One region of the Cryptosporangium arvum DSM 44712 genome, then DNA from elsewhere that is predicted to be linked to it. Evidence: riboswitches for the same ligand, from Rfam matches in the RefSeq annotation. Region 1 holds a riboswitch; the other holds the start of a gene.
The links. A riboswitch is a leader RNA that binds a small molecule or an ion and turns the genes downstream of it on or off. The one in region 1 is predicted to bind ZMP and ZTP.
Positions count from the first base shown of each region.

Region 2: it holds a riboswitch for ZMP and ZTP, as region 1 does, so the genes downstream of both, CRYAR_RS09885 (serine hydroxymethyltransferase) here and CRYAR_RS24170 (bifunctional 5,10-methylenetetrahydrofolate dehydrogenase/5,10-methenyltetrahydrofolate cyclohydrolase) in region 1, are expected to answer to the same signal.

Region 1 is NZ_KK073874.1:5,319,745-5,327,174, forward strand. Features, by position in the region: gene CRYAR_RS24150 (sensor histidine kinase) at 1-475, shown strand, start outside; gene CRYAR_RS24155 (response regulator) at 472-1,134, shown strand; gene CRYAR_RS24160 (ATP-binding protein) at 1,137-1,523, opposite strand; gene CRYAR_RS43560 (STAS domain-containing protein) at 1,668-2,027, shown strand; gene CRYAR_RS24170 (bifunctional 5,10-methylenetetrahydrofolate dehydrogenase/5,10-methenyltetrahydrofolate cyclohydrolase) at 2,024-2,881, opposite strand; ZMP/ZTP riboswitch at 2,897-2,980, opposite strand; gene CRYAR_RS24175 (hypothetical protein) at 2,980-3,519, opposite strand; gene CRYAR_RS24180 (sensor histidine kinase) at 3,653-5,587, shown strand; gene CRYAR_RS24185 (response regulator transcription factor) at 5,587-6,222, shown strand; gene CRYAR_RS24190 (hypothetical protein) at 6,346-6,573, shown strand; gene CRYAR_RS24195 (pyridoxamine 5'-phosphate oxidase family protein) at 6,602-7,084, shown strand; gene CRYAR_RS24200 (hypothetical protein) at 7,115-7,430, shown strand, end outside.
Region 2 is NZ_KK073874.1:2,121,699-2,129,128, reverse strand. Features, by position in the region: gene CRYAR_RS09895 (S1C family serine protease) at 1-852, opposite strand, end outside; gene CRYAR_RS09890 (HRDC domain-containing protein) at 1,218-2,483, shown strand; gene CRYAR_RS09885 (serine hydroxymethyltransferase) at 2,533-3,789, opposite strand; ZMP/ZTP riboswitch at 3,814-3,908, opposite strand; gene CRYAR_RS09880 (thiolase family protein) at 4,046-5,248, shown strand; gene CRYAR_RS09875 (3-hydroxyacyl-CoA dehydrogenase NAD-binding domain-containing protein) at 5,245-7,338, shown strand; gene CRYAR_RS09870 (Uma2 family endonuclease) at 7,404-7,430, shown strand, end outside.

The sequences.
Region 1 (7,430 bases):
CGAGCCGGTGCCGGCACCGATGCTGGCGATCCGGGACGCCGGCCGCGAGGCCTCCCGCGAACTGCGCGCGACGCTGGAGGCGCTGCGTGACGACGCGCGCACCCCGCCGCGCGGGATCGACGACATCCCGGACCTGGTGCGCCAGGTCACGGTCGACGCGTCGCTGACCGTGGAGGGCGACCGCGGCGACGTCCCCGCCGCGGTGGACCGCACCGCGTTCCGGATCGTGCAGGAGTCGCTGACCAACGTCGCCCGGCACGCCGGGGCCACGTCGGCGTCGGTCCGGATCGCCTACCGCCCCGAGGTGGTGACGATCCAGGTCGACGACGACGGCCGGGCGCGACCGGCCGCACCGCCGGTGCCGGGGGTCGGCCTGGCCGGCATGCGTGAGCGGGTGACCGCGCTGGGCGGAACACTGCGTGCCGGTGCGCGCGACTCCGGTGGGTTCACCGTCCACGCCGAGCTGCCGCGGTGATCCGGGTCCTGCTCGTCGACGACCAGCCGCTGATCCGCAGCGGGTTCCGGGCGCTGCTCGAGGCCGAGGACGACCTGGAGGTGGTCGGCGAGGCCGGCGACGGGCACGAGGGCGTCGCGCTGGCCCGGCAGCACCGGCCCGACGTCGCGCTCGTCGACGTCCGGATGCCGGTCACCGACGGCATCGAGACGACCAGGCGGATCGCCGGTGACCCCGCGCTGGCCGGGGTGCACGTCGTCATCCTCACCAACTACGGCCTCGACGAGTACGTGTTCCACGCGCTGCGGGCGGGGGCCGCCGGTTTCCTGGTGAAGGACATCCAGCCGGAGGACTTCCTGCACGCGGTGCGCGTCGCCGCGCGGGGTGACGCGCTGCTCGCCCCGTCGATCACCCGCCGGCTGATCGACCGGTACGTGACCCGGCCGGTGCGGGTGGACACGACCGCGCTGGCCGGGTTGACGCAGCGCGAGCGGGACGCGGTCGCGCTCGTCGCGCAGGGGTACTCGAACGAGCAGATCGCCGGGCTCTGGGTGATCAGCCCGGTGACCGCCAAGACCCACGTGAACCGGGCGATGACCAAGCTTGGCGCCAGGGACCGTGCGCAGCTCGTCGTCCTCGCCTACGAGTCGGGCCTGGTCCGGGGCCCGGACCGCGGCTAACGTCAGCCGCTCGACCTCGGTCGGAGCGTGGTGAGCGCCGCCCACACGGACTTCCCGTCCGGCACCGGGCACACGCCCCAGCCGCTCGCGAACGTGTCGACGAGTCGCAGTCCGCACGGTCCGCGCCCGACCGGGATCGTCGACGGGGTGACCGAGCGGTCGGCCACCGACAGGTGCAGGGAGGAGCCCCGGTAGGCCATCGTGACGAGCATGTCGGTGCGCGCGTGCCGCACCGCGTTGTCGACCAGTTCGGTGACCACCACCGCCGCCGCCTCGCCGACGTGCTCGAGGGACCAGGCCGCGCAGGCCGCCGCCAGCATCCGGCGGGCCTCCGGCGCCGCGTCCGCGGTGGGCCGGAGGTACAGCCGCAGACGGGCGACGTCCGGCATGTGAGCCTCCTCCGACCCGGGCGGCCCGGTGGTACCCCCGCTACGGAGGCGGAACCGCCGGACCGGGTTAGACTTCTGATCGGGTTCGGCCCAGAGCCCGGTCATGCACGCGCGCCCGCCACGGCGCCCTGACCGGAGGTCTCCGTGACCGATTCGTACTTCGCCGAGCCCGACCTCCCTCTCACCGTCACCGTGCGCCGCCACCAGGCCGGTATTCGCCTCGAGCTGACCGGTGAACTCGACCTCCGGACCGAGCCGCTGCTGCTCGGCGCGATCGATTCGCTGCTGCCGCGGCCCGGCGGCCCGGTCATGGTGGACTGCACCGCGTTGCGGTTCATCGACGCGCGCGGGCTCGCGACGCTGCTGCGCGCCCAGGCCACGCTCACCGACGCCGGTTACGGCCTCGCCGTGACCAACCCCTCCGCGGCGCTGCGCCGCATCCTGTCCGCGACCGGTCTGTCCGGCACGCTGCCCGAGCGCTCCCGCCCGAAGCTCGACCGTTAGGCGGTGGCCCGCTCGGCCGCGGCCACCGCGTTGCGGAACAGCATCGCGACGGTCGTCGGTCCGACGCCGCCGACCCGCGGCGTGATGGCCGAGGCCACCTGCTCACACGCTTCGTCGACGTCGGGCAGGAGCCGCCGGCCCGCGTACCGGACCCCGGCGCCGATCACGACCGCGCCCGGGCGCACGTGCTCGGGCCGGACGATGCCCGGCACGCCGGCCGCGGCGACCAGGATCTCCGCGCGGCGGGTGTAGCGCTCCCAGTCCGGGACGCCGGTGTGCACGACGGTGACCGCGGCGTTCGCGGTCGGCCGCTTCTGCGCGAGCAGCATGGCCAGCGGCCGGCCGAGCGTCGCGCCCCGCCCCAGGATCACGACCTCGCGCCCGGACACCGGGATCTCGTAGTGCGCGAGCAGCGCCTCGATACCGGCCGGGGTGCACGGCAGCGGCCCGGGAAGGCCCACCGCGAGCCGCCCCATGTTCGTCGGGTGCATGCCGTCGACGTCCTTGTCGGGCTCGAGGGCCTGCAGGGCGGCGTCGTAGTCGAGGTGGCCCGGGATCGGGTACTGCACGAGCACGCCGTGCACGGTCTCGTCGGTGTTGAACTCGCTGACGACCTCGAGCAGGTCGGCCTGGGTCGCGTCGGCGGGCAGGTGCCGGTGCGGCGAGTCGAAGCCCAGATCGGCGGCCTGCTTCTGCTTGATGCGGATGTAGCCGGCGCTGGCCTCGTCGTCGCCGACCAGGACGGTCGCGAGGCCGGGCCGCACGCCCCGGGCGCGGAGCGCGTCGGCGCGCCGGGCGACGTCGGCGAGTACGGACGCGGCCACCGGGCCGCCGGGCAGGAGTCGAGCCGTCATCGACGCTCCTCGAGGTGCGGAAGCCCAGGCGGTCGACTCCCGCGGAGAGGCTCCCCGATGGTTCGGACCATCCCAGTGCCGCCAGTCGCGTCTACCGGTCAGGATACCGGGGCCGGGACGAGCGCGGCGCGTGCCGTCGCCCGTGCGCCCAGCGCCGCGACGAGCACGACGTTCACGGTGACGGCGAGCCAGCCGACGTTCGCGATGTGCGCCACCGGCCAGCCGAGCGCGGCGACCGCCACCCCGAGCGCGACCCAGGTGTGCTCGCGGCGCAGACCCACCGCGATCAGGAGCAGCGTCAGCGGGAAGCCGAGGCCGAGGACCTTGATCAGCGTCGCGGCGCCGCCGGCGTCGTTGAGGTCGGTGTCGCCCAGCGCGACGTGCAGCGTGTTGAAGCCGTAGCCGATGTTCCCGGCCGCACCGAGCACCCCGACGACCAGCAGTGCGACGGCGAACGCGCCCCGCTGGGTGCCGGCCGCCCAGAACACCACGAGCACGTACCCGGCGGCGCCGAGCACGTGCAGCACGCCCGCGGCCGGGTCGTCCCAGCCGCGGAGCGCGTAGAGCAGGTCGGCGGCGAGGTAGATCAGCGGGGCCACGAGCAGTGACCCGGTCAGCAGGCGGTCGGTGGGTGTCACGGGACGCTCCCTCGGTCGGCGGGTTGCGCTCCACGATCGGGGCTCCGGCGGCCCGGGACATCGGGGCCGGCCCCCGGGGGTCCTAGGGCCAGCCCTGATCCATCCGGCCCCGCGGCTCTGCGACGATGCCGCCATGACCAGCACGGTTCGCGCGGCGGGCACGGGCGTGGCCGCGTTCGTCGTCGCGGGCGCGGGGGCGGGCGTGGCCGCGCTCGTCGTCGCCGGGTTCGTGCTGGGCCCGCACCTGGGCAACCTGCACAACGGTCTGATCGGGGCGTCGTTCGGCGCGGTCGGTCTCTACGTCGTGCACCGCCGGCCGGCGGTCCGCGAGGGCTGGTTGTTCGTCGCGACCGGGGCCGCCCACGCGTGGATGTTCGCCGCGCGGGAGTACGGCCTGCACCCCGGCCCGCTGCCGGGCGCGTCCTGGGTCGGCTGGCTCGGGGTGTGGCCGCTGCCGCTGGTGCTGGTGCTGGTCGGCGTCACGATCATGGGTTTCCCGGACGGGCGGCTGCCGTCGCCGGGATGGCGGCCGGTGGTCGGAGGGCTGGCCGCGGTCGGTCTGGTCCTCTCGGCCGTGTCGGCGTTGTGGCCGGTGGAGTACGCCCGCACCGGGCTGGTCGCCCCGCACCCGCTGCACCTGCCGGGGCGGGCGGACGCGTTCTACGAGATCGCCCGGGGCGTCGGCTACCTGCTGTTCCAGCTGACGTGGGTGGTGTGCGTGGTCGTGCGGCTGCGCCGGGCCCGCGGCGACGAGGCGCGTCAGCTGCGGGTGTTCGTGTTCGCCGCGGTCGGGTCGGGCGCGGCGATGGTGACCGGCCTGCTGATCTGGGGCAGCCCGCTGGCCGGGGTGCTGGCCGTTCCGCTGGTGGCGGTCGCGGCCGGTGCCGCGATCCTCAAGTACCGGCTGTACGACATCGACCCGGTGCTCAACAAGGCGTTCGTGTTCGCGGTGATGGCCGGCCTGGTGACGCTGGGTTACGCGGTGCTGGTGACGAGCATCGGGCAGCTGGTGTCCGGCTACGCCTCGCTGGTGGCGACCGGGGTGGTCGCGGTGGCGTTCGAACCGTTGCGCCGGCGGGTGCAGCGGCTGGCCGACCGGCTGGTGTACGGGCACCGCGCGACCGCGTACGAGGCGCTGGCCCGCCTGTCCGCGCACCTGGCGACGCCGGCCGGCCGGCCGCTGGACGGGATCTGCGCCACGGTCGCCGACGGGGTCGGGGCACGCGAGGTCGTGCTCTGGGCCGGGACCGCCGACGAGCTGCGTGCGGTGTCGGCCTGGCCGGAGAGCGCCCGGCCCGGCGGCGTGTGCGCGCTGGGCGACGTACCGGGGGTGCCGATCGTCCACGACGGGCGGTTGCGTGGGGTGCTCACCGTGGTCAAGGCCGACCCGCTGTCGGCCGCCGAACGTCGCCTGGTGGGTGAGGTCGCGGCCCAGGCCGGTCTGATCCTCGAACTGCAGGGCACCGCGCAGCGCCTGGTGGCCGCCGGGGACGCGGCCCGCCGCCGGTTGGAGCGCGACCTGCACGACGGCGCCCAGCAGCACCTGGTGACCGCGTCGTTCGAGCTGGGGAGCCTGGTGCGGCTGGCCGAGGCGTCCGGCGACGCCGACCTGGCCGCGCGGGCGGAGTCGGCGCGGGCACGGGTGCTCGCCGCGACCGCGGAACTGCGTGAGCTGGCCCGGGGCCTGCACCCGGCGGTGTTGACCGACGACGGGCTCGGCGCGGCCGTGGAGCAGCTCGCCGACCGGTCGGCGATCCCGGTGCGGGTGGCGTTCGACGTGGAGTCCCGGCCGCCCGCCGAGGTCGAGGCGACCGCGTACTTCTTCGTCAGCGAAGGGCTGGCGAACGCGGCGAAACACTCGGGGGCCTCGGTGGTGCGGGTCGGGCTGACCCGGCGCGGCGACCGGCTCGCGATCGACGTGATCGACGACGGGGGCGGCGGCGCCGAGGTCCGCACCGGCAGCGGGCTGGAAGGGCTGGCCGACCGGCTGGCGACACTCGGCGCGCGGCTGGAGGTCGACAGTGGCCCGTCGGGGACCCGGATCGCGACGGTGATCCCGTGCGCGTGATGCTCGCCGACGACTCGGTACTGCTGCGCGAGGGCGTCGCCCGGATCCTCGCCGAGACCGGTTTCGTGGTGACCGGCCAGGCCTCCGACGGCCCGGGGCTGCTGGCGATGGTGCGCCGGGATCCGCCCGACGTCGCGGTGATCGACCTGCGGATGCCGCCGGGCTTCTCGGCCGAGGGCATCGACGCCGCGGCCGCGATCCGGGCCACCGCGCCGGGGGTCGGGCTGCTGATCCTGTCGCAGTACGTCGAGGTGCACCACGCGCTGCGCCTGATGACGCAGTTCGACGGCGGCGTCGGCTATCTGTTGAAGGACCGGGTGTCCGACCTGACGGCGTTCGCCGGTGACGTGCGCCGGATCGGCGGCGGCCAGACCGTGATCGACCCCGAACTCGTGTCCCAGCTGGTACGCCGGCGGCGGGAGCAGGATCCGCTCGAGGAGCTCACCGCTCGGGAACGGTCCGTGCTCGGGTTGATGGCGCAGGGACTGTCGAACGCGGCGGTCGCGGCCGAGCTCCACCTGTCGGTGAAGACCGTGGAGGCACACATCGGGGCGATCTTCGCCAAGCTCGGCCTGGCCCCCGACGACCGCGAGCACCGCCGCGTGCGGGCCGTGCTCACGTTCCTGCGGGCGTGACCGGCGGCGTCCGGTGCACGTTGCCCGGCGCGAAGCCGGCGAACAGGTTGTGCGGGAACATCTGCGGCACCACGACGCTGGCGCGGTCCAGGTCGGCCAGTTGCCACCGAGGTCGAGGTAGCGGTGCAGGATCCGGCCGGCGGTCCCGGCACCGGCGTGCCAGCCGGCGTCGCCGAACGTCATCGTGCCCAGGCCCAGGCGCGCGACGCGCAGCCCGGTGCGGCCAAGGCGCGCGTGCTGGAGCGGATCGACCGCCTGCACGATCATCTCGGGCAGATCCGGGCCAAGATCGACGTGTACTCGTCCGGCCGCACCTGGTCGCCGGTGGGTTGGGGCGGCGGAATCGGGTAACCGGGGGCACCACTACCGAGGGAGCTCCATGGCTGACGACGACGCCCGTACGGTTTCCGAGCTGATCAAGAGCAGCGGCCGGATCGGCATGCTGACGACCACCGCGCCCGACGGGACGCTCACCAGCCGCCCGATGGCGCTGCAGGAGGTCGAGTTCGACGGTGATCTGTGGTTCTTCGCCGAGCGGGTGTCGCGCAAGGTGGCGCACCTGGCCGCCCACCCGGGCGTGAACGTGACCGTGGGGTCGGGCACCACCTGGGTGTCGCTGGCCGGCACCGCGACGCTTGAGGACGACCCGGCGAAGAAGAAGGAACTGTGGAACGCGGGCGTCGAGGCGTGGTTCCCGAACGGGGCCGACGAGCCCGGGGTGGCGCTGATCAAGGTCACCGGCGAGTCGGCCGAGTACTGGGACACCCCGGGCGGCCGGGTCGCGAGCCTGTTGAGCTTCGCCAAGGCCAAGGTCACCGGCAAGCCGTACGAAGGCGGCGAGAACGAGACCGTGCAGTTGTAAATTCCGCCCGCACTGGGTAACGGCATCGGCATGACCGACCTCGGGTTCCTGCTGCTGCCGATCGTCGTCGCCGCCGTGCTGGTGCTGTTCCTGCGGGGACGCAGCCCGGGCCTGCCGGAGGGCACCGACGGCCTCGACCGGGCGGCGAGCTCGGAGGTGCGCCGGTCCGTGCGTGCCGGGACGCCGGTCACCCGCCCCGAGCTCGCCGACGCCGCCGCGTCCCACGCGCTCTACGTGCTCGCGGCGAACGAGCACGCGGTGCGCCGGATGCGCTCGATGCGGTGGATGTTCGGCCTGGTCGGCGCCGGGCTGATCGTCGCCGGGGTGCTCAGTTACCTCGACGACC
Region 2 (7,430 bases), 3.2 Mb from region 1:
CAGACCGAGCGGCGCACCGACGACGATCACCGGGTCGCCCGGCTCGACCTCTTCCTCGGACGGCTTGAGCGGGGTGAACTTCGCTTTCGTCCGGAGGACGGCAAGGTCGCGGTCCTTGTCCGTGCGGTCGATCGTGACCGGGTAGGTCTCCGAGTTGCGAGTGATCGTCGCGTTCTTCCCGCCGGAGGAGACCAGCGAGTCGACGACGTGGTAGTTCGTGATCAGCAGCGTGCCGCCACCGGGGGCGGTGGCGAACGCGAACGCCGTCCCGGTGGCCTGCCCGGCGCGCACGCTGAACACCGACGGCAGCACCTTCTTCGCGACCGCGGTGGAGTTGAGCGTGCCCTCGGTACGTTCCTCGAGGGACTGCACGCGCTTGGTGAGGTTCGACATGTCCTCACGGTCCTTGGCCGACGCCGTCTCGGCCTTGGCCTGCGCCGCCTGGGCGTCGTCGAGGTCACCGGAGACGTTCACCAGGAAAATGCCCTGCACGATGACGACGATCAGCAGCACGATCGCGAGCACCAGCCCGATCAGGCCGAACGGCCGCGGGCGCCGGTCGCCACGCACGGGCGGTAAGCCCCCGCCGGGCGGCCCCGAGCCGAACGGCACCGCGCTCGTCGGCCCACCGGAGCCGGGATATCCACCCCCGGGAAGCCCGTAGCCCGGACCGGAGTGGCCCGGACCCTGGGGGCCGGTGCCCGGATAGCCGGTGCCGTAGGGAGGCGCCGAGGCCGGCGGGGCGGACGCCGGCGCGGCGGAGGCGTACCCGCCGGCCGGGGCGTACCCGTTGGTGGGCGGAGCGAACGTGCTGGTCGGCCGGGCGAACGCCTCGGTCGGCCGGCTGGGCACCGGGCCGGTGGTCTGGCTCGGCGTCGGCGGGGGAACCGGCGAGCCCCCGTACTGGGAGGGTTGCGGCCAGCCGCTCACCGGCGGCCGCGGCCCCGGTAACGGGCCGGTCGGTGCACCGTGCGTTACGGGCGCAGCGGACGTGTCGTCCCCGCCGTCTGACATCGTGAGCTGCCCTTCTCCACCGGCTAACCAGAACTCACCGTACTGATCGGCGTCGACCAGGTCGACACGTCAGAGGGGTTGTGACGTGCATCCGACGCCGGTCGGACGCACGTCGGACCCCCGCTCGGGGGCCGATCGAGCGTGCCGACACCCACCGCGACCGACCGCCTCGCTACGGTGAAGGTGTGAACGACGCGGCGAACATGGGTGCAGACCACACGGAGCAGCCGACGTTGCGCCCGACGACCGGGTCGGTCGACGAACCGCCCGCTCCGGTCCCGCTGCTGGTCCCGCGTGACGGCACGCCGGAGCCGGTCGACACCGCCGATGCCCTCGCCGAGGCGGCAGCGCGCCTGGCCGCGGCGAGCGGACCGGTCGCGGTGGACGCCGAGCGCGCCTCCGGTTACCGGTACGGCCAGCGCGCCTACCTGGTGCAGCTGCGGCGCGGCGGCGAGAAGGCCGGGCACACCGTGCTGATCGACCCGCTGCCGTTCGACGACCTGGCGGTGGTCGACGCCGCGATCGTCGACACCGAGTGGGTGCTGCACGCCGCCAGCCAGGACCTGCCGTGCCTGGCCGAGCTGGGGCTGCGTCCGCGCAAGCTGTTCGACACCGAGCTCGCCGGGCGGCTGGCCGGGTTCGAGCGGGTGGGGCTCGGGGCGATGACCGAGCGGGTGCTGGGCCGGACGCTGGAGAAGGGCCACTCCGCGGCGGACTGGAGCACGCGTCCGCTGCCGGTCGAGTGGCTGACCTACGCGGCGCTCGACGTCGAACTGCTGGTGGAGTTGCGTGACGCGCTCGCCGCGGAGCTGGAGCGGCAGGGCAAGCAGGCGTGGGCCGACGAGGAGTTCGCCGCGCTGGTGGCGAGCAAGCCGCCGGCGCCGCGGGCCGAGCCGTGGCGGCGGACGTCCGGGATCCACCGGGTGCGTACCGCCCGGGGCCTGGCCCGCGTGCGCGCGCTCTGGGAGGCGCGGGACGAGATCGCGCGCCGCCGGGACCTGGCCCCCGGGCGGGTGCTGCCGGACTCGGCGATCGTGGCCGCCGCGCAGGCCGACCCGGCCGACGAGCGGGCGCTGCTGTCGCTGCCGGTCTACTCGGGCCGGGCGACGCGGAGGCTGGCCGGGACCTGGCTGGGCGCGCTGACCTCGGCGCGGGCCCTGACCCAGGACGAGCTGCCGACCACCGCCACCGGCGGGGACGGGCCGCCGCCGGCCCACCGCTGGGCCGATCGCGACCCGGCGGCGGCGACCCGCCTGACGCGGGCGAAGGCGGTGGTGAGCGGTCTGTCGACCGAACACAACGTGCCGGCCGAGAACCTGATCTCGCCCGACACCGTCCGCCGGCTCTGCTGGTCGCCGCCCGACCCGGGCGACCTGGACGGCGTCGAGCAGGCTCTGCGCACGCTCGGCGCCCGCGAGTGGCAGATCGGCCTGGTCGGCCCCGGCCTCGTGGAAGCACTCGCCGACTGACGCCGAACCCCGGCTCGCCGGGCGGCGGGCCGGGGTTCGGTTCGGACGGTCAGGCCGGGACGGGGAACGATGCCAGGAGCGCGCGGACCTCGGCGGCGATCGCGTCGAGGGCGGGCTCGTCGCCCTCGGCGGCCACCGCGCGGTCGATGAAGTCCGCGATCAGCGGCATCTCGGCGGTGCCGAGCCCACGCGTCGTGACCGCGGCGGTGCCGATCCGGATGCCCGACGGGTCGAACGGCTTGCGCGGGTCGAACGGCACCGTGTTGTAGTTGAGCTCGATCCCGGCGCGGTCGAGCGCCTTCGCGGCCGGCTTGCCCCCGATGCCCTTGGGCGACAGGTCGGCCAGGATCAGGTGGTTGTCGGTGCCGCCGGAGACCAGGTCGAAGCCGCGCTCGAGCAGGGCGTCGGCCAGCGCGGACGCGTTCGCGACGATCTGGTGGGCGTAGGCCGAGAACTCCGGCGTCGCCGCTTCCTTCAGCGCGACCGCGATCGCCGCCGTCGTGTGGTTGTGCGGCCCGCCCTGCAGGCCCGGGAACACGGCCTTGTCCAGCGGCTTCGCCCACTCCTCGGTGGACATGAGCATCGCGCCGCGCGGCCCGCGGAGGGTCTTGTGCGTCGTCGTCGAGATGATGTCGGCGTGGCCGACCGGCGACGGGTGCGCGCCGCCGGCGATCAGCCCGGCGATGTGCGCGACGTCGGCCGCGAGCACCGCACCGACCTCCTTCGCGATGGCGGCGAAGCCGGCGAAGTCGATCGTGCGCGGCACCGCGGTGCCGCCGCAGAAGATCAGCTTCGGACGCTCGCGCAGCGCCAGGTCGCGCACCTCGTCCAGGTCGACGCGGCCGGTCTCCTTGCGGACGCCGTAGTGCACCGCGTTGAACCACTTGCCGGTGGCCGACACGCTCCAGCCGTGGGTGAGGTGCCCGCCGCTCGGCAGCCCCATGCCCAGCACGGTCTCGCCCGGCTTGAGCACGGCGAGGTAGATCGCGAGGTTCGCCGGCGAGCCGGAGTACGGCTGCACGTTGACGTGCTCGGCGCCGAACACGGCCTTCGCGCGGGCGATCGCCAGCTCCTCGAGCGGGTCTACCAGCTGCTGGCCCTCGTAGTACCGCTTACCGGCGTACCCCTCGGAGTACTTGTTGGTGAACACCGACCCGGTGGCCTCGAGCACGGCCGCGGACACGTAGTTCTCCGACGCGATGAGCCGGATCGTGTCCTGCTGGCGCTGGGCCTCGGCCTCGACGAGCCGGGCGACGTCGGGGTCTTCCGCGGCGAGGTGCGGCGTGGGCGGTTGGTTGAGCGTCATCGAAAAGCTCCCTGATGTCGTCAGCCCCGCCACCCAGGCGCACGGTGTTTTCGTACGGGATCCGTGTCGCTTCCCGGTGGTTGCTTCCACCTTTGACTGCGCCAGTCGCGACGCCTCCACCCTAGCGGCGAGGGGAGGAGCACCCGACGGCGTGTTACATGGGCGGTGTGCCTCGTCACACGTTTTAGGTGCGTTACCGGTCGGTGTTACCGGCGAGTAGCATTCGCGCCAGATATTTCCAATCCGTGGAGGACCTGTGTCCCGTCAGAGCCGTGACGTGGTCTTCGTCGACGGCGTCCGCACCCCGTTCGGCAAGGCCGGGCCGAAGGGGATCTACGCCGAGACGCGCGCCGACGACCTCGTGATCCGCACCATCCGCGAGCTGCTCCGCCGTAACCCGTCGCTGCCGCCTGCGCGGATCGACGAGGTGGCCATCGCGGCCACCACCCAGACCGGTGACCAGGGCCTGACGATCGGCCGGACCGCCGCGCTGCTGGCCGGCCTGCCGAAGTCGGTGCCCGGCTTCGCCGTCGACCGCATGTGCGCGGGCGCGATGACCGCGGCCACGAGCGTCGCCGGCGGCATCGCGTTCGGCGCGTACGACGTCGCGATCGCCGGTGGTGTCGAGCACATGGGACGCCACCCGATGGGTGAGGGCGTCGACCCGAACCCCCGCTTCCTGTCCGAGCGCATCGTCGACCCGTCGGCGCTGGTGATGGGCCAGACCGCGGAGAACCTGCACGACCGCTTCCCGCACCTGACGCGCGAGCGGGCGGACGCGTTCGCGCTCGCCAGCCAGCAGAAGTACGCGAAGGCGCTGGCCAACGGCAAGATCCAGCGCGACCTGGTCACGGTCGCCACCCGCAGCGCGGAGAAGGGCTGGGGCCTGGCCACCGCCGACGAGCCGCCGCGCCCGGAGACGACGCTGGAGGGCCTGGCCGGGCTCAAGACGCCGTTCCGCCCGCATGGCCGGGTCACCGCGGGCAACGCGGCCGGCCTGAACGACGGGGCGACCGCGAGCATCCTGGCCGCCGAGGACGTGGCCCGTGAACTGGGCCTCCCGATCGGCGCCCGGCTGGTGTCGTTCGCGTTCGTGGGCGTGGAGCCCGAGGTGATGGGCGTCGGCCCGGTACCGGCCACCGAGAAGGCGCTGGCGAAGGCCGGTCTGGGCATCGACGACATCGGGCTGTTCGAGCTCAACGAGGCGTTCGCGGTGCAGGTGCTCGCACTGCTCGACCACTTCGGCATCGCCGACGACGACGAGCGCGTCAACCCGTGGGGCGGCGCGATCGCGATCGGTCACCCGCTGGCGTCCTCCGGCGTCCGGCTCTTCACCCAGCTCTCGCGGCACTTCGCGGAGCGTCCGGACGTGCGCTACGGGCTCACCGCGATGTGCATCGGCATCGGCATGGGCGGGGCGGTCATCTGGGAGAACCCGAACTGGGAGGGCACCAAGTGACGACCCCCGAATTCGCTGACGAGGTCGTGACGAACGCGTTCGTCCGCTACCTGGCGCTGCCCGGCCTGGACGGCGAGATCGCGCTGATCACGTTGGACAACGGCAAGGACCACACGCGTCCCTCGACGTTCGGCCCGGGCGGTCTGGCCTCCCTCAACTCCGCTCTGGACGAGATCGAGGCCCACTCGCCGGGCGTCAAGGCGATCGCGGTCACCGGCAAGCCGTTCATCTTCGCGGTCGGCGCCGACCTCGACGGCGTCCCCCGCCTCACCGACCGCGAGCAGGCGCTGGCGATCGGCCGGCTCGGCCACGCGACGTTCGCCCGGCTGCGCGACGCGTCGGTGCCGACGTTCGCGTTCGTGAACGGTGCCGCGATGGGCGGCGGCATCGAGATCGGCCTGCACTGCGACTACCGCACGATCTCCTCCGGCGCGGCCGCGCTCGCGCTGCCCGAGGTGTTCCTCGGACTGGTACCGGGCTGGGGCGGCACCTGGCTGCTGCCGAACCTCATCGGCGCCGGGAACGCGGTGACGGTGATCGTCGAGAACGCGCTGAACCAGAACAAGATGCTCAAGCCCACGCAATACCTGGAGCTGGGCATCGGCGACGTTCTCTTCGAGCCGGCCGACTTCCTGGAGCGGTCGCTGGAGTGGGCGGCCGGGGTGCTGCGTGGAGACGTCGAGGTCGCGCGCCCGGAGATCGACCGCGGGCAAGCCTGGGACGACGCCGTCGCCTGGGGCCGCGCGGTCGCGGACGGCAAGGTGCACGGCGCCTCCCCGGCGCCGTACCGGGCCCTCGACCTGATCGCCGCGGCCAGGACGTCGACGTTCGAGGACGGCACCGCCGCCGAGGACGAGGCGCTCGCCGACCTGATCATGGGCGACGAGCTGCGCGCCGGCCTGTACTCGTTCGACCTGGTGCAGAAGCGCGCGAAGCGCCCGGTCGGGGTGCCGGACCGGAAGCTCGCCCGGCCGGTGACGAAGGTGGGCGTGGTCGGCGCCGGGCTGATGGCCGGTCAGCTCGCGCTGCTGTTCGCGCGCAAGCTCGAGGTGCCGGTCGTGCTGACCGACCTCGACCAGGCCCGCCTGGACAAGGGCGTCGGCTACGTGCACGGCGAGATCGACAAGCTGCTCTCGCGCAAGCGGGTGTCGCCGGACCGGGCCAACCGCCTGAAGGCGTTGGTCACCGGCTCGCTGACCAAGGACGCGTTCGCCGACGCGGACTTCGTCATCGAGGCGGTGTTCGAGGAGATCGGCGTCAAGCAGCAGGTGTTCGCCGACGTCGAAGCCGTCGTGTCGCCGTCGTGCGTGCTCGCCACGAACACCTCGTCGCTCTCGGTGACCGAGATGGCGTCGAGGTTGCAGCACCCGGAGCGGGTCGTCGGATTCCACTTCTTCAACCCGGTCGCGGTGCTGCCGCTGCTGGAGATCGTCCGCGCCGAGCAGACCGACGACGCGTCGCTGGCCACCGCGTTCTCGGTCGGCAAGTCGCTGGGTAAGTCGTGCGTGCTGGTCAAGGACGCCCCGGCGTTCGTGGTCAACCGGTTGCTGACCCGGTTCCTGGGCGAGGTCACGCGCGCGATCGACGAGGGCACCGACCTGCTGGAGGCCGACCGGGCGCTGGAGCCGCTGGGGCTGCCGATGAGCCCACTGCTGCTGTTGCAGCTGGTGGGTCCGGCGATCGCGCTGCACGTGTCCGAGACGCTGCACGAGGCGTACCCCTCGCGGTTCTACGTGTCGGAGAACATGCGCACGGTGGTCGGGGCGGGCAAGACCGCGTTCCTCGACTGGTCGAGCGGTTCGCCGGTCGTCGATCCGGCGGTGGCCGAGATCTACGGCCCGCGGACCGGCGGGCCGTCCGCGGACGAGATCCGTGAGCGGGCGCTCGCGGCGCTGGCCGAGGAGATCCGGCTGATGCTGGACGAGGGCGTGGTCGCGGCGGCGCAGGACATCGACCTGTGCATGATCCTCGGCGCGGGCTGGCCGTTCCATCTCGGCGGCATCACGCCGTACCTGGACCGCGTCGGCGTCGCGGAGAAGGTGACCGGCCAGCGTTTCCTGGCCCCCGGAGTAGCCAGCCTCCCGGCCTGATCCCCCGCGGCCCGGTGTCCCTTGAGGGATGCCGGGCCGCTGCCGTCAAGAGCTACTCTCATTCTGTGGATGAAGATGACCCGATCGAGCCC